4 regions of the Streptomyces sp. NPDC097619 genome follow, and region 3 is predicted to be linked to each of the others. Evidence: riboswitches for the same ligand, from Rfam matches in the RefSeq annotation. Region 3 holds a riboswitch; each other region holds the start of a gene.
What was found. A riboswitch is a leader RNA that binds a small molecule or an ion and turns the genes downstream of it on or off. The one in region 3 is predicted to bind cyclic di-AMP.
Positions count from the first base shown of each region.

Region 1 (5,447 bases), on a different contig from region 3:
CCGGTTCGGCCCAGGTCACGTGTGGTCCTCTCGACGCGCGCATTCGCCGGACCTGTCCCAGGCTGTGACCGGATGCGAAAGGAGGCACCACGCGATGCCTACTCTGTGCAAGCCCACGGTGTCCGTGCCCGAGCACGTGATCACCATGGAGCAGACGCTCGACCTGGCCCGCTCCGTCCACGCCGACCACCCGCAGCTCGACCTGGCACTGCGGTTGATCCGCAACACCGGGGTCGAGAAGCGGCACATCGTGCGTCCGATCGAGGAGACGCTGCTCCATCCCGGTTTCGAGCACCGGAACGCCACGTACGTGACCGAAGCGAAGGCGCGGGTGCCCGCCGTGGTGCGGGGGGCCCTGGAGTCCGCGGAGCTGAAGCCCTCCGACATCGACGTGATCGTCTACGTGTCCTGCACGGGCTTCATGATGCCCTCGCTGACCGCGTGGATGATCAACAAGATGGGGTTCCGGTCGGACTGCCGGCAGGTTCCCATAGCGCAGTTGGGCTGCGCGGCGGGTGGCGCGGCCATCAACCGGGCGCACGACTTCTGCATCGCCTACCCGGGGGCCAACGCCCTCATCGTCGCCTGCGAGTTCTGCTCGCTGTGCTACCAGCCGACGGACCTGGACGTGGGCAACCTGCTCTCGAACGGCCTGTTCGGGGACGGGGTGGCGGCGGCGGTGGTCCGCGGTCGCGGGGGCACGGGGGTGGAGCTCCAGCGCAACGGCTCCTACCTGGTGCCGGACACCGAGGACTGGATCGCGTACGACGTCCGCTCGACGGGATTCCACTTCCGGCTGGACCGGCGGGTGCCGGGCACGATGGAGCCACTGGCTCCGGCCCTGCAGGAACTGGCCGGACACCACGGGTGGAACGCGGCCGACCTGGACTTCTACATCGTCCACGCGGGTGGTCCGCGGATCCTGGACGACCTGAGCCGGTTCCTCGGCGTCCCGCCGGAGGCGTTCCGGTTCAGCCGGGCCACGCTCACCGAGTACGGGAACATCGCGAGTGCGGTGGTGCTGGACGCGCTGCGGCGCATGTTCGAGGAGGGCGGCGCTCCGGACACGGCGCGCGGCCTGCTGGCCGGCTTCGGGCCGGGCATCACGGCGGAGATCACCCTGGGACGCTGGACCGACCCGGAGGAACGGGAGCTGGCGGCCATGATGAGGGAACGGGAGTCCCTGCATGTCGACTGAGACCGCGGACCCCGGCACCGGTGCCGGTGCCGGTGCCGGTGCCGGCACGGGCGGTTGTCCGGTCGGGCACGCCACGGCGGCCGGGGAGCGCCCGATGCCGCCGGTGCGTTCCTGGCCGGCGCTGGACCTGTTCGGGACGGAGTTCGACCCGGTGCTGGCCGGTCTGATGCGGGAGGGTCCGGTGACCCGCATCAAGCTGCCGAACGGTGACGGCTGGGCGTGGATGGTGTCGGCGTACGAGGACGTGCGGACGGTCACGAACGACCGGCGGTTCAGTCGGAGGGCCGTGGTGGACCACAACGTCACCCGGTTGGCCCCGCACTTCATCCCGGTGGACGGGGCGGTGGGCTTCGAGGACCCGCCCGACCACACGCGGCTGCGGCGGGCGGTGGCGCCCGCCTTCACGACCAAGGGGGTGGAGCAACTGCGGTCCCGGGCCCGGGAGATGCTGGACGAGCTGGTGGACGGCATCCTGCGGGACGGTCCTCCCGCGGACCTGACGGAGCGGTTGCTGGCGCCGTTCCCGCTGGCGGTGGTGTGCGAGCTGATGGGCGTGCCCGCCGCGGACCGGCCCCGGTTGCACGAGTGGACCACGCTGATCCTGTCCTCCAGCGCGGGCGCGGGGCGCAGCGAGGCCGCGAAGGACGAGATGTGCGCCTACTTCGCGGAGCAGTTGCGGGAGCGCGGCGCCGAGGGCGGCGAGGACGTCCTCGGTCTGCTGAGCACGGCGATCGCGGCCGGGGAGGTGACCGCCTCGGAGGCGGTGGGTCTGGCCCTGCTGATCCAGATCGGCGGGGAGGCCGTCACCAACAACACCGGGAACATGCTGTACCTGCTGTTGAGCCGGCCGGAGCTGGCGGACGCGCTGCGGGCGGATCCGGGGCTGCGGCCGTCCGCGCTGGACGAGTTGCTGCGGTACATCCCGCACCGCTCGGCGGTGGGTCTGTCGCGGATCGCGATGGAGGACGTGACGGTGGCCGGGCACACGATCCTGGCGGGCGAGGCGGTGTACGTCTCCTACCTGGCGGCGAACCGGGATCCGGAGGTCTTCCCCGATCCGGAGGAGATCCGGCTGGACCGGAACCCCAATCCGCACGTGTCCTTCGGGTACGGGCCGCACTACTGCCTGGGCGGGATGCTGGCCCGGCTGGAGTCGGAGCTGATGGTGGACGCCCTGCTGGACCGGTTCCCCGGGCTGGCCCTCGCCGTTCCGGAGGCGGAACTGCGGTGGCGGCCGGGGGCGTTGATCCGGGGGCCCGAGGGATTGCCGGTGACCTGGTGACGGTGTTCGCGCGCTCCCCCGACGGCCTGCTGGTGCCCGCCGGGCACGGTCGGACCCTGACGACCCCGGCGCAGGAGGTGACGTTCAAGGTCACCGGCGAGCATTCGCGGGTGGCCTCCAGTTTCGAGGTGGTGGTGCCGCCCGGGTTCGACGTGGGCGCGCACGTGCACGCGCACAGCGAGGAGCTGTTCTACGTGCTGGAGGGCGAGCTGGAGGTGCTGGCCTTCGAGCCGCGGATCCGGACCCGGGACGACTGGCACGGCTGGCGGTCGCCCACGGGGCGGGGGCCGGTGCGGGCCGGTCCGGGCACGGTGATCGTGGTGCCGCCGGGTTGTCCGCACGCCTTCGCGAACCGGTCGGGCGAACCGGCGCGGATGTTCTTCCAGTCCTCGCCGCCGCCGGACCACGAGCGGTACTTCGAGGAGCTGTTCGCGATCCTGGGCGCGGACGGACCGGTGGACGAGGCGGCCGTGGTGGCGCTCCGCGACCGCTACGACATCGAGCAGTTGACGCCGCTGCGGCACGGCCCGTCGGACCGGGAGCTGCGGACGGGCGGGGTGCCGGGTCCCTGACCCCGCCCGTGGCGGAAGCCGATGCGCGGTTCCTGTGGCCGGTCCCCCGAGGACCGGCCACGGGCGCGCGTGGGGGGTGGGATGCGCCGCCGGCGGGTGGGGCCGCCGGTCAGTAGGCGCCGAAGACGTTGTCGATGGAGCCGTAGCGGTCCGCCGCGTAGTTGCAGGCGGCCGTGATGTTGGCGACCGGGTCGAAGGAGTCCGTGGACGTGCCCGGCACGTGGTAGGCCCGGAAGGTCGGGTCGATGACCTGGAGCAGGCCCTTAGAGGGGGTGCCCGCGACGGCGTTGGAGTCCCAACCGTTGATGGCGAGGGGGTTGCCGGAGGACTCGCGCATGACGTTGCGGTGGATGCCCTCGTAGGTGCCGGGGATGCCGTGGCGGGCCATGACCGACAGGGATTCGCGGATCCAGCCGTCGAGGGTGTCGGGGTAGGACGCGGCGGCGGGGGCGGTGCGGACGGCGGAGCGGTCGGCGCGGGCGCCCGCTTCGGCCCGGTCCTGGACGGCCACGGCCGCGGACTTCGCCGGGTTGGTGCTTCCGATCGTCAGCTTGAGACCGGGGCGGATCGCCGCCGGGTCATTGCCGATCACGTTCCGGTTGTCCTTGTAGAGGCGCTTCCAGCCGCCTTCCAGATCATGCTTTCCGGCGATTCCGGAAAGGGATTCCCCGGCGGCCACGGAATGGGTGGTGACCCCCTTCACGGCCTGCACGGCGGCGGGCGCGGCGGCGGGCAGGGCCGTGACGGCGGCGGGGACGGCCTGCGGTACCACCGCGCCCGCGGGGGCCGCTCCGAACAGCGGGAGGGCCAGGGCGGCGCCCCCGGTGCCGACGGCGGCCACGCGCCGGGCGAGGAGGGTGCGCTGGACACGACGGTGCTTGCCACGTGCGGGCATGGGTGTTCCTCTCCTGCGCCTACGAGGTGAGCTGTCGGGTTCGGGCAGGAGCTGCCCGGCCGCGCGGACGCGGCTTCACCCCGAGCCGCCCCGGATGCGGGACGGCGGCGTACCTGGGTCCCCCGCTCCTGCCGTGGTCGGGTGGTGGTCGGACTCCGGGCGGCGGCAGGACTCGGCGTTCCGTCCGGAGTGAGTGACGGTGACGCTAAGGGAAAGCTCGGGAACGGAACAAGACTTGAATTCTCGAATTCTCCGACAATGATCTTCGAGAATGAATTCGATCAATTCCGCTTGCCATTTCTGTCGGCCAACTGCGGCGCGCGGGAACGGAATCGGGGCGCGGCGATCGACCGGGGCGGGGATGTCCCGTGACCGACATCACGAGCCGGAACGATTCCTTACATGAACTGCCAAAACGCCCATTCGACCCATCGTGCCCCCGCGGCGCGCGCTTCGGGGATGCTGGCCCCGGAGAGCGCGCCGCCGGGTCCGGCCGCGCGCACGGACCGGCGGATCGACGGACCGGCGGATCGACGGAGGGGTGCGGGATGACGGAGCGCGAACGGGCCGGGACGGCGGCGGGGCGGGAGCCGGGCGCGGACGGAGCGGGCGGCCCCGGGACGGACGGCGGGCGACCCGCCGTCCGGGTGGAACAGGAGGGGCCGGTGTTCACGGTGGTCCTCGACCGGCCGGACCGCCGCAACGCCGTGGACGGGCCCACCGCGGAGCTGCTGGCCGCGGCCTTCCGCGCCTTCGAGGCCGACGAGGACGCGGCGGTCGCGGTGCTCTGGGGCGCGGGCGGCACCTTCTGCTCCGGTGCCGACCTCAAGGCGGTGGGCACCTCCCGCGGCAACCGGGTCACGGCGGACGGCGACGGTCCGATGGGGCCGACCCGGATGGAGCTCGGCAAGCCCGTGATCGCCGCGATCTCGGGGCACGCCGTCGCGGGGGGCCTGGAACTGGCCCTCTGGTGCGACCTGCGAGTGGCCGAGGAGGATTCCGTGTTCGGGGTGTACTGCCGTCGCTGGGGCGTCCCGCTCATCGACGGCGGCACGGTCCGGCTGCCCCGGCTGATCGGCGAGAGCCGCGCCATGGACCTGATCCTGACCGGCCGCCCCGTGCCGGCGACCGAGGCCCACGCCATCGGCCTGGTCAACCGGCTCGTCCCGCCGGGCCGGGCCCGGGAGGCCGCCGAGGCCCTGGCGCGAGAGATCGCCGCCTTCCCGCAGACCTGCCTGCGCCAGGACCGGCTCTCCGCCCGGGGGCAGCACGGGCTCCCCGAGGCAGAGGCCCTGCGCCGGGAGTACGCGCACGGCCTGGTGCCGCTGGAGGCGGGCGAGACCGGCGCGGGGGCCCGCCGCTTCGCCGAGGGCGCGGGCCGGCACGGCACCTTCGGGGACTGAGGCCCGCCGGCGAACGGCCGGCCGCGGAACGGCGCCCGAGGGAGGCGGGGGTGCTGAGGCGCGGGGCGGGGCTCACCGCGGGGGAGGCCGCCCGTCA
Region 1 covers NZ_JBEOSD010000055.1:12,413-17,859, reverse strand. The annotation lists gene ABTZ17_RS17180 (type III polyketide synthase) at 95-1,198, shown strand; gene ABTZ17_RS17175 (cytochrome P450) at 1,293-2,480, shown strand; gene ABTZ17_RS17170 (cupin domain-containing protein) at 2,477-3,052, shown strand; gene ABTZ17_RS17165 (transglycosylase SLT domain-containing protein) at 3,162-3,947, opposite strand; cyclic di-AMP (ydaO/yuaA leader) riboswitch at 3,951-4,101, opposite strand; gene ABTZ17_RS17160 (crotonase/enoyl-CoA hydratase family protein) at 4,496-5,350, shown strand; gene ABTZ17_RS17155 (VOC family protein) at 5,445-5,447, opposite strand, start outside.
Region 1: it holds a riboswitch for cyclic di-AMP, as region 3 does, so the genes downstream of both, ABTZ17_RS17165 (transglycosylase SLT domain-containing protein) here and ABTZ17_RS01835 (LysM peptidoglycan-binding domain-containing M23 family metallopeptidase) in region 3, are expected to answer to the same signal.

Region 2 (5,447 bases), 120 kb from region 3:
ACTGCGGGTACGAACCCACCGCCGTCCTCGCCACCATGGGTTCCCTCCGGGAATCCATCCGCGCGGCCCGGGAAACCGTTTCGGGAAACCGGGACTGACCGCCCGTCCGAGGCACCCGCGGAATTCCCGCACCCCGGGAAACGGCGATCATGGCCGTTTCCCGGGGTGCGGGGCCGCGTGCCGGGAATTCCCGTGATCACAGCACGGGCCGCGGCCCGTGCGGAAGGGGTGAGGAAATGGCAGGGCAGGAACAGGAAGAGGAACCGGCGGGAATTTCCCCGACCGGGAGCTGCGGACCGGACGGGACGCCTCCGAGCGGGGAATTCGACCTCGGGCGGCTGCTCGCGGAGCGCGGCGGTGAGCGGTACGAACTGCACGCCCGTCACCTGAACCACCAGCTGCCCCGGATGCTGCACACCATCGGCTTCGACAAGGTGTACGTACGGGCCGAGGGCGCGCACTTCTGGGACGAGGACGGCAACGACTACCTCGACATGCTCGCCGGGTTCGGGGTGATGGGGCTGGGCCGGCACCACCCGGTGGTGCGGCGGGCCCTGCACGACGTGCTGGACGCGCAGCTGGCCGACCTGACCCGCTTCGACTGCCCGCCGCTGCCCGGACTGCTCGCCGAGCGGCTGTTGGAACACAGCCCGCACCTGGACCGGGTGTTCTTCGGGAACAGCGGCACCGAGGCGGTGGAGACCGCCCTGAAGTTCGCCCGCCGCGCCACCGGCCGGGGCCGGGTCCTGTACTGCGCGCACGCCTTCCACGGGCTGACCACCGGCTCCCTCTCGGTCAACGGGGAGGGGGGCTTCCGGGACGGTTTCGGGCCGCTGCTGCCGGACACGGCGATCCCCTTGGGGGACCTCGCGGCCCTGGAGCGGGAGCTGCGCCGCGGGGACGTGGCCGCCCTGATCGTGGAGCCGGTGCAGGGCAAGGGGGTGCACGAGGCGCCGCCCGGCTATCTGCGGGCCGCCCAGGAGCTGCTGCACGCCCACGGGGCGCTGCTGATCGCGGACGAGGTGCAGACCGGGCTGGGGCGGACCGGGGACTTCTACGCCTACCAGCACGAGGAGGGGGTGGAGCCGGACCTGGTGTGCGTGGCGAAGGCGCTCTCCGGTGGCTACGTGCCGGTGGGGGCGACCCTCGGCAAGGACTGGATCTTCAAGAAGGTGTACTCCTCGATGGACCGGGTGCTGGTGCACTCGGCCAGCTTCGGATCCAACGCGCAGGCGATGGCGGCGGGACTCGCGGTGCTGTCGGTGATGGAGCGGGAGGGCACGGTGGCGCGTGCCCGGCGCCTGGGTGACCTGCTCCGCGGGCGACTGGCCGCGCTGGTGGACGAGTACGAGCTGCTGCACGCGGTGCGGGGGCGCGGGCTGATGATCGGGATCGAGTTCGGCCGGCCGGTGTCCCTGGGGCTGCGCAGCCGGTGGACGATGCTCCAGGCGGCCCGCAAGGGGTTGTTCGCCCAGATGGTGGTGGCCCCGCTGCTCCAGCGGCACCGGATCCTGACGCAGGTCTCGGGGGACCACCTCGAAGTCATCAAGTTGATCCCGCCGCTGGTGCTGGACGAGGCGGACGTGGACCGGTTCGTGGGGGCCTTCCGGGCGGTGATGGACGAGGCGCACGGGGGTGGTGGGCTGATCTGGGAGTTCGGTCGGACGCTGGTCAAGCAGGCGGTGGCGCAGCGCTGACGGGTGGGGTCCGGCGGGGCGGGCGGGTGCCGGGCGGATCCGCCCGTCCCGGCCCGCCCGCCTTCGTCGATCAGGGTTCCAGCAGGCGGTCGCGCAGCCCGTCCAGGGTGTCCGGGGTGAGACCGAGGCCCTCGTGGAGGTATCCCTCGGTGCCGCCCCAGGTCTCGTCGATGAGGGCGAAGGCGGCCTCCAGGTAGGAGGCGCGGGCCTCGAAGAGGGGGCTGAGGAGGGCGGTGACCTCGGGGGAGCGCGATTCGGGGGCGCTGCCGGGGACGGTCCGGTAGCGGCGGTGCGGGGCGTTGGACTCCAGGTAGTCGGCCGTGACGGCCCGCCGGTCCACGCCGAGCGCGAGCAGGGTGACGGCGATCGAGAGCCCGGCGCGGTCCTTCCCGGCGGCGCAGTGCATGAGGACGGGGACGGTGCCGGTCGCGAGGGCGTGCAGCACGCGGCTGTGTTCGGCCGTCCGCTCCCGGACCATCTTCCGGTACGAAGCGGACATACGGTCCGCCCCTCGCCCCTCTCCGAGCAGCTCGCGGAGCCGGTCGAGTTCCCCTTCGCGGATGAGGCGCCAGAACTCCCCGCCGTCGGCGGGGTCGGAGAGGGGGATGTTGACGTTCCGTACGCCGGGCAGGGTGACGTCGGGGCCCTCGATGGCGTGGTCGGCGGCGTTGCGGAAGTCGAAGACGGTGTGGAGTCCGAGCGAGTTCAGATAGTCGGTGTCCGTTTCGGTGGCATGCGCCAGATGTCCGCTTCGGTAGAGATGTCCGTGGCGGACGCGTCGGCCGTCCGCGGCCGGAAGGCCGCCCACGTCGCGGAAGTTGCGGATCCCGGTGAGGGTGGGCTCCGCGGCGGGGGTCTGCGGTAGGGGCTGGGTCACGTGGGCTCCTCGCGGTCCGGTGGGATGTCCGAATTGCGCTACTTGGCGTCAAGTTGCCGCTGTGCCGGGGTAGATGCGCCCGGGGCTGGTGAGCCAGATCATACGGTGACCGTGAGTGTCGGCGGGCGTTCTTCGAATTCCCTTGTGGAGGCGCCTGTTACACGGTCGCAATAGACGGAGTGTGACGGGAATTCCATTGATCATTTTCCGTCCGCATTCCCTTGGGGAATTCCTGGCTTGTTCCGTCCGGCCGCACTCGATTACGGTCACGGCCGAGCCGGGTGGAACGCCGAATCCTGCCGCCGCCCGGAAACCGCATCCGTCCAACACGTGCGGCAGGAGCGGGGGAACCAGGTAACGCGCCCGCCGGATCCGTCCGGCGGGCTTGGGGTGAAGCCGTGCGTCCGCGCACGGCCGGACAGCTCCAGTCCGAACCCGACAGCTCACCTCGCAGGCGCCGGAGAGGAATCCGCCATGCCCGGAAAGGGCAAGCACCGCCGCCCCAAGTCCAGCCCGATCGGCCGCGGTTTCGTCGCGGCCGGCACCGGCGGCGCCGCGCTCGCGCTGCCGCTCCTCGGTGCCGCGACCGCCCACGCCGCCCCGGCCCAGGCCACCGCCGTGGCCCCGAAGGCCGTGGACCGGCTCCCCGGGCAGGCCGCCTCCCAGGCCGCTCCGGCCGCCGCGAAGAAGGCCCCGCAGGTCTACACCGTCGTCTCCGGCGACTGCCTCTCCGCCATCGCCGCGAGCGAGGGCGTCAAGGGCGGCTGGGAGCAGCTGTACGCGGACAACCGCGCCGCCGTCGGCTCCGACCCGGCCCTCATCCACCCGGGCCTGAAGCTCACCCTCGGCGGGAGGTCCGCGGCAGGCGCCGGCGAGGCCGCCGCCCCGCGCGCCGCCGCCCCGGCCCCCGAGCGGAAGAGCGCCGAGCGCGGCGTCTCCTCCGAGGACGGCACCGGCGGCGAGCGCGCCGCCCGTTCCGCGGAGCGGACCGCCACCGCACCGCGCGAGTCCGCCCCGGAGCAGGAGTCCGCCCCCGAGGAGAACACCTCCGGCGAGCAGCAGGGCTCCGGCTTCACCGCCCCCGTCGACGCCCAGGTCACCACCCAGTACCGCCAGGGCGGCAGCATGTGGTCCAGCGGCTACCACACCGGTGTGGACTTCGCGGTCGGCTCCGGCACCACCGTGAAGGCGGTCGGCGCGGGCACCGTGGTCTCGGCCGGCTGGGCCGGGGCCTACGGCAACGAGGTCATCGTCCGGCACGCCGACGGCCGCTACTCCCAGTACGCGCACCTCAGCTCCCTGAGCGTGTCCTCCGGGCAGAGCGTCTCCGCCGGCACCGCCCTGGGCCTGTCCGGCTCCACCGGCAACTCCAGCGGACCGCACCTGCACTTCGAGATCCGCACCGGCCCCTCCTACGGGCAGGACGTGGACCCGCTGGCCTACCTGCGCGGTCACGGGGTGAGCATCTGACGGTCATCGCCGTCAGGGGCCCGGGGGCCGGAATCCGAGGGGGATTCCGGCCCCCGGGCCGTTTTCCTCCCTGTCCGGATGCCTCCATACCGTGTTATTCCCGGCGAAACGGTCATGGCCTGAACTGACCCGGTGGTACAGATCACGCCACGTCAACCCCTGCCTACGGTCGCGTAGGTCACATCCCGCCGTGAATGATGTGCTGTCGTGGCAGGCGAATCGATACCCCTCATTCACGGCGCTCACGGCAGCGCCCTCGCGACCCTGGCCGAACCCTTCGGCTCGTACGTCGCCCTCGGTGACAGCTTCACCGAAGGCGTGGGCGACCCGGGCCCCGGCGACTCCTTCGTGGGCTGGGCCGACCGGCTCGCCGTGCTCCTCGCCGACCGGCGCGAGGAGCACGACTTCCGGTACGCCAACCTCGCGGTGCGCGGCCGGCTCCTCGACCAGATCGTGGCCGAGCAGGTGCCCCGGGCCAAGGAGCTCGCCCCCGACCTGGTGACCTTCTGCGCCGGCGGGAACGACATCATCCGCCCCGGCACCGACCCCGACGACGTGGCCGCCCGCTTCGAGGAGGCCGTCGCCGACCTCACCGGCGCCGTCCCCACCGTCATGATCACCACCGGGTTCGACACCCGCGGGGTCCCCGTCCTGCGGCACCTCCGCGGCAAGGTCGCCACCTACTCCGCGCACGTCCGGGCCATCGCCGACCGCTACGGCTGCCCCGTCCTCGACCTGTGGTCCCTGCGCACCGTCCAGGACCGCCGCGCCTGGGACGGCGACCGGCTCCACCTCTCCCCGGAGGGCCACACCCGCGTCGCCCTGCGCGCCGCCCAGGTCCTCGGCCTGGAGGTGCCCGCCGACCCGGACCAGCCCTGGCCGCCGCAGCAGCCCCGCGGCTCCGCCGAGGTCACCCGCGACAACATCCACTGGGCCCGGGAACACCTGGTCCCCTGGATCGGCCGCCGCCTCCGCGGCGAGTCCTCCGGCGACCACGTCGAACCCAAGCGCCCCGACCTGCTGCCGCTGTAACGACCCGAACACGGCCGCCGCCACCCCGGTACACCCGGGCGCGGGTGCGGGCCGTCGGCCCCGGAGGGACCCCGGTCCCCTCCGCCACCGGCCGCCCGCACCCGCGCCCGGGAACACGGCGGGTCCTGCCGCCGGAATCCTTCGGGTCGGGGGAGCGTTGGACAGGGAGGGGCAGCGGGCGGACCTCTCCGCGCGCCCGCCCCGCCGTACCGACCCGCTCCACCGCCCCAGGAGGCGCTTTGCCCGGCTCCCGATCCCTCCGCTCCGGACTCCGCTCGCTGCGCACCCCCGCCTTCGGCGCGGACCCCGCCGGCGCACGGATGGAGCGGATCCGCCGCTCGCCCCAGTTCGCCGACGGGATCTTCCAGAAC
Region 2 covers NZ_JBEOSD010000004.1:1,138-6,584, reverse strand. The annotation lists gene hpnH (adenosyl-hopene transferase HpnH) at 1-98, shown strand, start outside; gene ABTZ17_RS02320 (aspartate aminotransferase family protein) at 237-1,697, shown strand; gene ABTZ17_RS02325 (tyrosine-protein phosphatase) at 1,768-2,574, opposite strand; cyclic di-AMP (ydaO/yuaA leader) riboswitch at 2,885-3,044, shown strand; gene ABTZ17_RS02330 (LysM peptidoglycan-binding domain-containing M23 family metallopeptidase) at 3,049-4,044, shown strand; gene ABTZ17_RS02335 (SGNH/GDSL hydrolase family protein) at 4,309-5,076, shown strand; gene ABTZ17_RS02340 (MBL fold metallo-hydrolase) at 5,316-5,447, shown strand, end outside.
Region 2: it holds a riboswitch for cyclic di-AMP, as region 3 does, so the genes downstream of both, ABTZ17_RS02330 (LysM peptidoglycan-binding domain-containing M23 family metallopeptidase) here and ABTZ17_RS01835 (LysM peptidoglycan-binding domain-containing M23 family metallopeptidase) in region 3, are expected to answer to the same signal.

Region 3 (5,447 bases):
GTCAGCGTTCGGCGGCCAGGTCCGGGGCTTCCGCGCGCGTGGCGGCGGGGGCCGGGGCGGGGCGGGGGGACTCGCGCCAGGTGCGGTCGAGCGGGTGGGAGAAGGGGCGCCACCAGGGGTCCGTCGGGAGGGGTCCGGCCGGTTCGAAGGGGGCTCCGGGGAGTGGCAGGGCCACGGGCTGGTCGGCGTCACCGGCCGCGTCCAGGGACCATTCGGCCGGTTCCGCCCAGGGGTGGGGGGCGAGGTTGAAGGTGCCCCAGTGGATCGGGAGGAAGATCCCGTGGGGGGTGCCGCCCTGGAGGTCGAGGTGGGCGCGCATGCCCTCGGCGGGGGTCATGTGGATGTCGGGCCAGTACTCGCTGTAGGCGCCGATCTGGATCATGGTGGCGTCGAAGGGGCCGTGCTCGGCGCCGACGTCCTTGAAGCCGGGGAAGTAGCCGGTGTCGCCGCTGTGGTAGATCCGGTGCCGCTCCCCGGCCACGGCCCAGGAGGCCCACAGAGTGTGCTGCTGGTTGCGCAGGCCGCGGCCGCAGAAGTGACGGGCGGGGGTGGCGGTGAGGGAGAGCCCGCCGACGCGGGCGGTCTCGTTCCAGTCCAGCTCGTGGAGCCGGTCCGGGGAGACGCCCCAGTGCTCCAGGTGGGCGCCGACGCCGAGCGGCACGGCGAAGACGGTGTCGCCGTCCGCGAGCGCCTTGATCGTGGGCATGTCCAGGTGGTCGTAGTGGTCGTGGGAGATCACGATCACGTCCACCGGCCCGAGGGAGGCCAGGGGGACCGGGGCGGGGTGCAGCCGCTTGGGTCCGGCGAAGGGGAAGGGGGAGCAGCGCTGCCCCCAGACAGGGTCGAAGAGGACCCGGTGGCCGTCGATCTCGGCGAGGACGCTGGAGTGGCCCATCCAGGTGAGGCGCAGTCCGCTCGCGGGCGGGACGGACAGGTCCTTCAGGGTGGTCGGGTGGACCGGGATCGCGGCGGCCGGGGCGCGACGGACCCGCTCGTCCTTGCGGAAGTAGATCTTCGCGAACTCCGCCATGGAGCCGGAGGGGCGCCGCTGGGCGGCGACCGGGTTCTGGAAGATCCCGTCGGCGAACTGGGGCGAGCGGCGGATCCGCTCCATCCGTGCGCCGGCGGGGTCCGCGCCGAAGGCGGGGGTGCGCAGCGAGCGGAGTCCGGAGCGGAGGGATCGGGAGCCGGGCAAAGCGCCTCCTGGGGCGGTGGAGCGGGTCGGTACGGCGGGGCGGGCGCGCGGAGAGGTCCGCCCGCTGCCCCTCCCTGTCCAACGCTCCCCCGACCCGAAGGATTCCGGCGGCAGGACCCGCCGTGTTCCCGGGCGCGGGTGCGGGCGGCCGGTGGCGGAGGGGACCGGGGTCCCTCCGGGGCCGACGGCCCGCACCCGCGCCCGGGTGTACCGGGGTGGCGGCGGCCGTGTTCGGGTCGTTACAGCGGCAGCAGGTCGGGGCGCTTGGGTTCGACGTGGTCGCCGGAGGACTCGCCGCGGAGGCGGCGGCCGATCCAGGGGACCAGGTGTTCCCGGGCCCAGTGGATGTTGTCGCGGGTGACCTCGGCGGAGCCGCGGGGCTGCTGCGGCGGCCAGGGCTGGTCCGGGTCGGCGGGCACCTCCAGGCCGAGGACCTGGGCGGCGCGCAGGGCGACGCGGGTGTGGCCCTCCGGGGAGAGGTGGAGCCGGTCGCCGTCCCAGGCGCGGCGGTCCTGGACGGTGCGCAGGGACCACAGGTCGAGGACGGGGCAGCCGTAGCGGTCGGCGATGGCCCGGACGTGCGCGGAGTAGGTGGCGACCTTGCCGCGGAGGTGCCGCAGGACGGGGACCCCGCGGGTGTCGAACCCGGTGGTGATCATGACGGTGGGGACGGCGCCGGTGAGGTCGGCGACGGCCTCCTCGAAGCGGGCGGCCACGTCGTCGGGGTCGGTGCCGGGGCGGATGATGTCGTTCCCGCCGGCGCAGAAGGTCACCAGGTCGGGGGCGAGCTCCTTGGCCCGGGGCACCTGCTCGGCCACGATCTGGTCGAGGAGCCGGCCGCGCACCGCGAGGTTGGCGTACCGGAAGTCGTGCTCCTCGCGCCGGTCGGCGAGGAGCACGGCGAGCCGGTCGGCCCAGCCCACGAAGGAGTCGCCGGGGCCCGGGTCGCCCACGCCTTCGGTGAAGCTGTCACCGAGGGCGACGTACGAGCCGAAGGGTTCGGCCAGGGTCGCGAGGGCGCTGCCGTGAGCGCCGTGAATGAGGGGTATCGATTCGCCTGCCACGACAGCACATCATTCACGGCGGGATGTGACCTACGCGACCGTAGGCAGGGGTTGACGTGGCGTGATCTGTACCACCGGGTCAGTTCAGGCCATGACCGTTTCGCCGGGAATAACACGGTATGGAGGCATCCGGACAGGGAGGAAAACGGCCCGGGGGCCGGAATCCCCCTCGGATTCCGGCCCCCGGGCCCCTGACGGCGATGACCGTCAGATGCTCACCCCGTGACCGCGCAGGTAGGCCAGCGGGTCCACGTCCTGCCCGTAGGAGGGGCCGGTGCGGATCTCGAAGTGCAGGTGCGGTCCGCTGGAGTTGCCGGTGGAGCCGGACAGGCCCAGGGCGGTGCCGGCGGAGACGCTCTGCCCGGAGGACACGCTCAGGGAGCTGAGGTGCGCGTACTGGGAGTAGCGGCCGTCGGCGTGCCGGACGATGACCTCGTTGCCGTAGGCCCCGGCCCAGCCGGCCGAGACCACGGTGCCCGCGCCGACCGCCTTCACGGTGGTGCCGGAGCCGACCGCGAAGTCCACACCGGTGTGGTAGCCGCTGGACCACATGCTGCCGCCCTGGCGGTACTGGGTGGTGACCTGGGCGTCGACGGGGGCGGTGAAGCCGGAGCCCTGCTGCTCGCCGGAGGTGTTCTCCTCGGGGGCGGACTCCTGCTCCGGGGCGGACTCGCGCGGTGCGGTGGCGGTCCGCTCCGCGGAACGGGCGGCGCGCTCGCCGCCGGTGCCGTCCTCGGAGGAGACGCCGCGCTCGGCGCTCTTCCGCTCGGGGGCCGGGGCGGCGGCGCGCGGGGCGGCGGCCTCGCCGGCGCCTGCCGCGGACCTCCCGCCGAGGGTGAGCTTCAGGCCCGGGTGGATGAGGGCCGGGTCGGAGCCGACGGCGGCGCGGTTGTCCGCGTACAGCTGCTCCCAGCCGCCCTTGACGCCCTCGCTCGCGGCGATGGCGGAGAGGCAGTCGCCGGAGACGACGGTGTAGACCTGCGGGGCCTTCTTCGCGGCGGCCGGAGCGGCCTGGGAGGCGGCCTGCCCGGGGAGCCGGTCCACGGCCTTCGGGGCCACGGCGGTGGCCTGGGCCGGGGCGGCGTGGGCGGTCGCGGCACCGAGGAGCGGCAGCGCGAGCGCGGCGCCGCCGGTGCCGGCCGCGACGAAACCGCGGCCGATCGGGCTGGACTTGGGGCGGCGGTGCTTGCCCTTTCCGGGCATGGCGGATTCCTCTCCGGCGCCTGCGAGGTGAGCTGTCGGGTTCGGACTGGAGCTGTCCGGCCGTGCGCGGACGCACGGCTTCACCCCAAGCCCGCCGGACGGATCCGGCGGGCGCGTTACCTGGTTCCCCCGCTCCTGCCGCACGTGTTGGACGGATGCGGTTTCCGGGCGGCGGCAGGATTCGGCGTTCCACCCGGCTCGGCCGTGACCGTAATCGAGTGCGGCCGGACGGAACAAGCCAGGAATTCCCCAAGGGAATGCGGACGGAAAATGATCAATGGAATTCCCGTCACACTCCGTCTATTGCGACCGTGTAACAGGCGCCTCCACAAGGGAATTCGAAGAACGCCCGCCGACACTCACGGTCACCGTATGATCTGGCTCACCAGCCCCGGGCGCATCTACCCCGGCACAGCGGCAACTTGACGCCAAGTAGCGCAATTCGGACATCCCACCGGACCGCGAGGAGCCCACGTGACCCAGCCCCTACCGCAGACCCCCGCCGCGGAGCCCACCCTCACCGGGATCCGCAACTTCCGCGACGTGGGCGGCCTTCCGGCCGCGGACGGCCGACGCGTCCGCCACGGACATCTCTACCGAAGCGGACATCTGGCGCATGCCACCGAAACGGACACCGACTATCTGAACTCGCTCGGACTCCACACCGTCTTCGACTTCCGCAACGCCGCCGACCACGCCATCGAGGGCCCCGACGTCACCCTGCCCGGCGTACGGAACGTCAACATCCCCCTCTCCGACCCCGCCGACGGCGGGGAGTTCTGGCGCCTCATCCGCGAAGGGGAACTCGACCGGCTCCGCGAGCTGCTCGGAGAGGGGCGAGGGGCGGACCGTATGTCCGCTTCGTACCGGAAGATGGTCCGGGAGCGGACGGCCGAACACAGCCGCGTGCTGCACGCCCTCGCGACCGGCACCGTCCCCGTCCTCATGCACTGCGCCGCCGGGAAGGACCGCGCCGGGCTCTCGATCGCCGTCACCCTGCTCGCGCTCGGCGTGGACCGGCGGGCCGTCACGGCCGACTACCTGGAGTCCAACGCCCCGCACCGCCGCTACCGGACCGTCCCCGGCAGCGCCCCCGAATCGCGCTCCCCCGAGGTCACCGCCCTCCTCAGCCCCCTCTTCGAGGCCCGCGCCTCCTACCTGGAGGCCGCCTTCGCCCTCATCGACGAGACCTGGGGCGGCACCGAGGGATACCTCCACGAGGGCCTCGGTCTCACCCCGGACACCCTGGACGGGCTGCGCGACCGCCTGCTGGAACCCTGATCGACGAAGGCGGGCGGGCCGGGACGGGCGGATCCGCCCGGCACCCGCCCGCCCCGCCGGACCCCACCCGTCAGCGCTGCGCCACCGCCTGCTTGACCAGCGTCCGACCGAACTCCCAGATCAGCCCACCACCCCCGTGCGCCTCGTCCATCACCGCCCGGAAGGCCCCCACGAACCGGTCCACGTCCGCCTCGTCCAGCACCAGCGGCGGGATCAACTTGATGACTTCGAGGTGGTCCCCCGAGACCTGCGTCAGGATCCGGTGCCGCTGGAGCAGCGGGGCCACCACCATCTGGGCGAACAACCCCTTGCGGGCCGCCTGGAGCATCGTCCACCGGCTGCGCAGCCCCAGGGACACCGGCCGGCCGAACTCGATCCCGATCATCAGCCCGCGCCCCCGCACCGCGTGCAGCAGCTCGTACTCGTCCACCAGCGCGGCCAGTCGCCCGCGGAGCAGGTCACCCAGGCGCCGGGCACGCGCCACCGTGCCCTCCCGCTCCATCACCGACAGCACCGCGAGTCCCGCCGCCATCGCCTGCGCGTTGGATCCGAAGCTGGCCGAGTGCACCAGCACCCGGTCCATCGAGGAGTACACCTTCTTGAAGATCCAGTCCTTGCCGAGGGTCGCCCCCACCGGCACGTAGCCACCGGAGAGCGCCTTCGCCACGCACACCAGGTCCGGCTCCACCCCCTCCTCGTGCTGG
Region 3 covers NZ_JBEOSD010000004.1:119,162-124,608, reverse strand. The annotation lists gene ABTZ17_RS01825 (MBL fold metallo-hydrolase) at 2-1,195, opposite strand; gene ABTZ17_RS01830 (SGNH/GDSL hydrolase family protein) at 1,435-2,202, opposite strand; gene ABTZ17_RS01835 (LysM peptidoglycan-binding domain-containing M23 family metallopeptidase) at 2,467-3,462, opposite strand; cyclic di-AMP (ydaO/yuaA leader) riboswitch at 3,467-3,626, opposite strand; gene ABTZ17_RS01840 (tyrosine-protein phosphatase) at 3,937-4,743, shown strand; gene ABTZ17_RS01845 (aspartate aminotransferase family protein) at 4,814-5,447, opposite strand, start outside.

Region 4 (5,447 bases), on a different contig from region 3:
AGTGACGGAACGGTGCAAGCTGTGAAGGCCGAACGACCGGTCCTTTGGGGCCGAAGGTCGGTGCGACCATTCTGCGAGCCGTGAGAGACTGGTCTAGACAACCGTGAGACACCTGAAGGGCATCACCATGGCAGAGCGCCGCGTCAACGTCGGCTGGGCCGAGGGCCTGCACGCTCGTCCCGCCTCGATCTTCGTCCGTGCGACGACGGCCGCCGGGATCCCGGTGACCATCGCGAAGGCCAGCGGCGACCCGGTCAACGCCGGTTCGATGCTCGCGGTCCTGGGCCTGGGCGCCCAGGGTGGCGAGGAGATCGTGCTCGCCTCCGAGGCCGAGGGCGCGGAGGTCGCGCTGGACCGCCTGGCGAAGCTGGTCGCGGAGGGCCTGGAAGAGCTCCCCGAGACCGTCTGATCCGAAGGATCGGCCCCTGGTTCGCGGCGAGGCCGCGGCTCCCCCGTGGGAGCCGCGGCCTCGCCGTTTCACGTCCGGGCCCGGAACGGGGCGCGACCCCGGCCCACGGGAATTCCCGACGGAATTCCCGGGACCGGACGAACGGGCGCGGCCCGACCGACCGAAAAGGCCCGGAGCACGAAAAAGGCCCGGAGCACGGAAAAGAAAGCGCCGCGAAAGAATAGCGGGCGCGGTCGATCACCGACCTTCTGCCCGGCGATTCCCGCATGCCACCGGCGCCCTCATTTCTATCCCCGTCGTGTTAATGCCCGCCGCTCGGAATGTTGACGGGAGGTTGCGGATTCCTCACCGCGTCCGGGCGGCGGAGCCGGTGCGCGGCGGCGACCCGGTCCATGTGCAGGGAGGCCACGGTGCGGGCCCGGACGGCGTCGCCGCGGGCCACCGCGTCCACGATCGCGCCGTGTTCGGCCCAGGACTCCACGGGCCGGGAGGGGGCCCGCACCTCGTACATCCAGGCGATCTTGTGGCGGACCTGGGTCAGCATGGCCGTCAGGCCGGGGCTGCCGGCCGCCTGGGCCAGGGTCTCGTGGAACCAGGCCCCGAGGGACCGCAGATCCTCCCCGCGGCCCTGCCGGGCCCGCTCCTGCCCCAGGCGCACCAGCCCCCGCAGCACCTTCAGGTGGGCGTCGGTGCGCCGCTGGGCGGCCCGGGCGGCCCCCAGGGGCTCCAGGAGGGCGCGGACCTCCAGGAGGTCGGCGGCCTCGCGCTCGGTGGGCTCGGCCACGCAGGCACCCGCGTGCCGCCGCGTGGTGACGAAGCCCTCCGACTCCAGCGTGCGCAGGGCCTCGCGGACGGGGACCCGGGAGACCCCGTAGCGGCGGGCGAGCAGTTCCTCGGTCAGCCGGCTGCCCGGCGCGAAGACACCCGAGACGATGTCCTCGCGAATGGCCGTGCAGACCGCGTGCGCTGGAATACGCAAAGCCGGACCTCCGATGAATCCCCCATTGCGGCACCGTTCCCGCGACTCTATTGCAATATTGCGGATTTTTCGAAGGGCACCGGAAAAGGGCCGGTCAAGGCCGCCGGGTCGATTCGGTGGGCGGGGAGCCGCCGGGCGCGCGTTCCGGGCGCGGAGCGGGCGCGCACCGGCCCGTGCGCGGGCGGGGCTCCCCCGGGTACGCCGAAGGCCCCGGCTCGGTGAGCCGGGGCCTTCGGGAGGTCTTCGTGCGCGGGGACGGGTCAGATGGAGACGCCGTGGGCGCGCAGGTACGAGACGGGGTTGATGTCGGAGCCGTAGTCGGCGCCGGTGCGGGCCTCGAAGTGCAGGTGCGGGCCGCTGGAGTTGCCCGTCGAGCCCGACAGGCCGATCTGCTGGCCCGGGGTGACCTGCTGGCCGACCACGACGTTCAGCGAGAGCATGTGGCCGTACTGGGTGAAGCTGCCGTCGTGGTGCTTGATGACCACGTTGTTGCCGTAGGCGCCGCCCCAGCCGGCCTCGACCACGGTGCCCATGCCGACGGCGCGCACGGAGGTGCCCTCGTCGGCGTGCATGTCGATGCCGGTGTGGCTGCCGGAGGACCACATGCCGCCGCCCGCCTTGTACTGGGTGCTCACGTAGGAGCCCTCCAGCGGGGAGACGAACTGCAGCAGGCGCTTGCGCTCGGCCTCGCGCTCGGCGCGCTCCTTGGCCTCCCGCTCGGCCTTCGCCTTGGCCTCGGCCTTGGCGCGGGCCTCGGCGGCGCGCTGCTTGGCCTCGGCCTCGGCCTGGGCCTTGGCGGCGGCGATCTCGGCGGCCTGGGCCTGGGCGGTGGCCTGGGTCTCGATCTGGCTCGCGGTGTCCTCGGCGACGACGACCGCGTTCAGGCCGGTGTCCTCGAACTTCGAGGAGTCGGCCGCGTCGGCGGCGAAGGCGGGACCGGCCAGGGAGCCGACCACACCGGTGGCGGCGAGGGCGGTGACCCCGGCTATACCGGCGGTCTTGCGGCTCAGGCGGCTGGAACCACGGTGCTTGCCGGTGGGGCGACTGCCAAAGGCCATGAAAAGGCTGATCCTTTCCTTCCTTCTCGCCTACCGGGTTAGCTGACGGGTTCGGAGCAGGAAGGTCTCCTACGGATCGCCCCTCACGAGGCGGTCCGATTCACCCCAGGGACTGATGTGGGTCCCCGGCTCCCCAGGCTCGCGCCTGACGGGGACTCGGCGATCGTTGCCCGGTGCCGCGGGTGCGGCTGACACGCTGACGGACAACTGGGATGACGCTAGGCGGATCATCATCCGATCACCAAACAGGTGCGCGCTTTTGTGGCGTACACCACTTCACAGAAGGTCAGAGTCCTCACATAAACGGACATTGAAGACGGGGAGGGCCCCGGCGGACATTCCGCCGGGGCCCTCCCCGTTTCCCGGGCTCGCGCCCGGCTGCCGCCCCGTCAGTTGGCGACGACCGTGACCTCTCCGATGCCCAGCGCCCGCACCGGCTCCGCGATCTGCGCGGCGTCGCCGACGAGCACCGTGACCAGCCGGTCCACCGGGAAGGCGCTCACCACGGCCGAGGTGGCCTCCACCGTGCCGGTGGCGGCCAGGCGGGCGTACAGCTGCGCCTGGTAGTCGTCGGGCAGTTCCTGCTCGACCTGGTCGGCCAGGGTGCCCGCGACCGCCGCCGCCGTCTCGAACTTCAGCGGGGCCACGCCGACCAGGTTCTGCACGGCGACGTCCCGCTCGGCGTCGGTCAACCCGCCCTCGGCGAGGGTCCGCAGCACCTGCCACAGGTCCGCCAGGGCCGGGCCGGTGTTGGGGGTGTCCACCGAGCCGCTGATGGCCAGCATGGAGGCGCCGGTGCCCGCCGCGGTGGAGCGCATCACCTGGCCGAAGGCCCGCACCCCGTAGGTGTAGCCCTTCTCCTCGCGCAGCACCTTGTCCAGACGGGAGGTCAGGGTGCCGCCGAGGCAGTAGGTGCCGAGGACCTGCGCGGGCCACACGCGGTCGTGCCGGTCCGAACCGACCCGCCCGATGAGGAGCTGGGTCTGGACCGCGCCGGGGCGGTCCACGATGACCACCCGGCCGGTGTCGTCGGCCGTGACCGGCGGCACGGGGCGCGGCTCGGCGGTGCCGCCCGTCCAGGCGCCCAGGGTGTCGGCGAGGACCTCGTCGAGGTCGGTGCCGGAGAGGTCGCCGACCACGACCGCGGTGGCCGTCGCCGGGCGGACGTGGGCCTCGTAGAAGGCGCGGACCGCGGCCGCGTCGATCCGGGCGACCGTCTCCTCGGTGCCCAGCCGCGGCCGGGACATCCGCAGCGCGGCCGGGAACAGCTCCTTGGACAGCTGCTTGGCGGCCCGGCGCTGGGGGTTGGCCTGCTCGTGCGGGATCTCGTCGAGGCGGTTGCGGACCAGCCGGTCCACCTCGGCGTCGGCGAAGGCGGGGGCGCGCAGGGCCTCCGCGAGCAGCCCGACCGCCTTGTGCAGGCGCGAGACCGGCACCTCCAGGGAGACCCGCACGCCCGGGTGGTCGGCGTGCGCGTCGAGGGTGGCCCCGCACTTCTCCAGCTCCGCCGCGAACTCCTCCGCGGAGTGCTTGTCGGTGCCCTCGGACAGGGCGCGGGCCATGATGGCCGCCACGCCGTCCAGGCCCTCGGGCTCGGCGTCGAGCGGGGCGTCGAGGATCACCTCGACCGCCACGACCTGCTGGCCGGGGCGGTGGCAGCGCAGCACCGTCAGGCCGTTGGCCAGGGTGGCGCGCTCGGGGGCGGGGAAGGCCCAGGGCTTGGCCTCGCCGGCCGCGGGCTGCGGGTGGAAGGTCATCGTGGACCCGGTCGCGTCGCTCACTGGGCAGCCTTCTCGGTGTCGGTGTTCTCGGCTGACTCTCCGGCCGGTTCCTCGGCCTCCGCCTCCGGGGCGAGCGGCTCGTAGACCAGCACGGCGCGGTTGTCGGGGCGCAGTCGGGCCGCGGCCACGGCCTGCACCTCCTCGGCGGTGATGTCGAGGACGCGGTCGACGGCCGTCAGCGCCAACTGCGGGTCCCCGAAAAGGACGGCGAAGCGGCACAGCTCGTCGGCGCGGCCCGCGACGGTGCCGAGCCGGTCCAGCCATTCGCGCTCCAGCTGGGCCTGGGCCCGCTCCATCTCCTCGGCGGTGGGGCCCTCGGCAGCGAAGCGGGCCAGCTCCTCGTCCACGGCGGCCTCGATGCGCGGGACCTCCACACCTCCGGAGGTCTTGACGTCCAGCCAGCCCAGCGAGGGGGCGCCCGCCAGGCGCAGCAGCCCGAACCCGGCGGCCACGGCCGTCTGGTCGCGGCGGACCAGGCGGTTGTGCAGGCGGGAGGACTCGCCGCCGCCGAGGACCGTCAGCGCCAGGTCGGCGGCGTCGGCCTCGCGGGTGCCGTCGTGCGGCAGGCGGTAGGCGGCCATCAGGGCGCGGGCCGGCACCTCCTCGGTGATCTCCTCGCGGAGCTGCCCGCCCATGATCTCGGGCAGGCTGCCGTCCCGGGGCGGCAGTTTGCCGTCGTGCGAGGGGATGGAACCGAAGTACTTCTCGACCCACGCCAGGGTCTGCTCGGGGTCGATGTCGCCGACCACCGAGAGCACGGCGTTGTTCGGGGCGTAGTACGTGCGGAAGAAGGCCCGCGCGTCCTCCAGGGAGGCGGCGTCCAGATCCGCCATCGAGCCGATGGGCGTGTGGTGGTACGGGTGGCCCTCGGGGTAGGCCAGGGCGGTCAGCCGCTCGAAGGCCGTGCCGTAGGGCACGTTGTCGTAGCGCTGGCGGCGCTCGTTCTTGACCACGTCGCGCTGGTTCTCCATCGACTCCTCGTCGAGGGCCGACAGCAACGAGCCCATCCGGTCCGCCTCCAGCCAGAGCGCGAGCTCCAGCTGGTGGGCCGGCATGGTCTCGAAGTAGTTGGTCCGCTCGAAGCTGGTGGTGCCGTTGAGGGAACCGCCCGCCCCCTGGACCAGCTCGAAGTGGCCGTTCCCGGGTACGCTCGCCGAGCCCTGGAACATCAGGTGCTCGAAGAGGTGAGCCAGTCCCGTACGCCCCTTGACCTCGTGGCG
Region 4 covers NZ_JBEOSD010000047.1:19,899-25,345, reverse strand. The annotation lists gene ABTZ17_RS15680 (HPr family phosphocarrier protein) at 128-409, shown strand; gene ABTZ17_RS15675 (GntR family transcriptional regulator) at 711-1,388, opposite strand; gene ABTZ17_RS15670 (M23 family metallopeptidase) at 1,649-2,446, opposite strand; cyclic di-AMP (ydaO/yuaA leader) riboswitch at 2,460-2,618, opposite strand; gene ABTZ17_RS15665 (M16 family metallopeptidase) at 2,836-4,203, opposite strand; gene ABTZ17_RS15660 (M16 family metallopeptidase) at 4,224-5,447, opposite strand, start outside.
Region 4: it holds a riboswitch for cyclic di-AMP, as region 3 does, so the genes downstream of both, ABTZ17_RS15670 (M23 family metallopeptidase) here and ABTZ17_RS01835 (LysM peptidoglycan-binding domain-containing M23 family metallopeptidase) in region 3, are expected to answer to the same signal.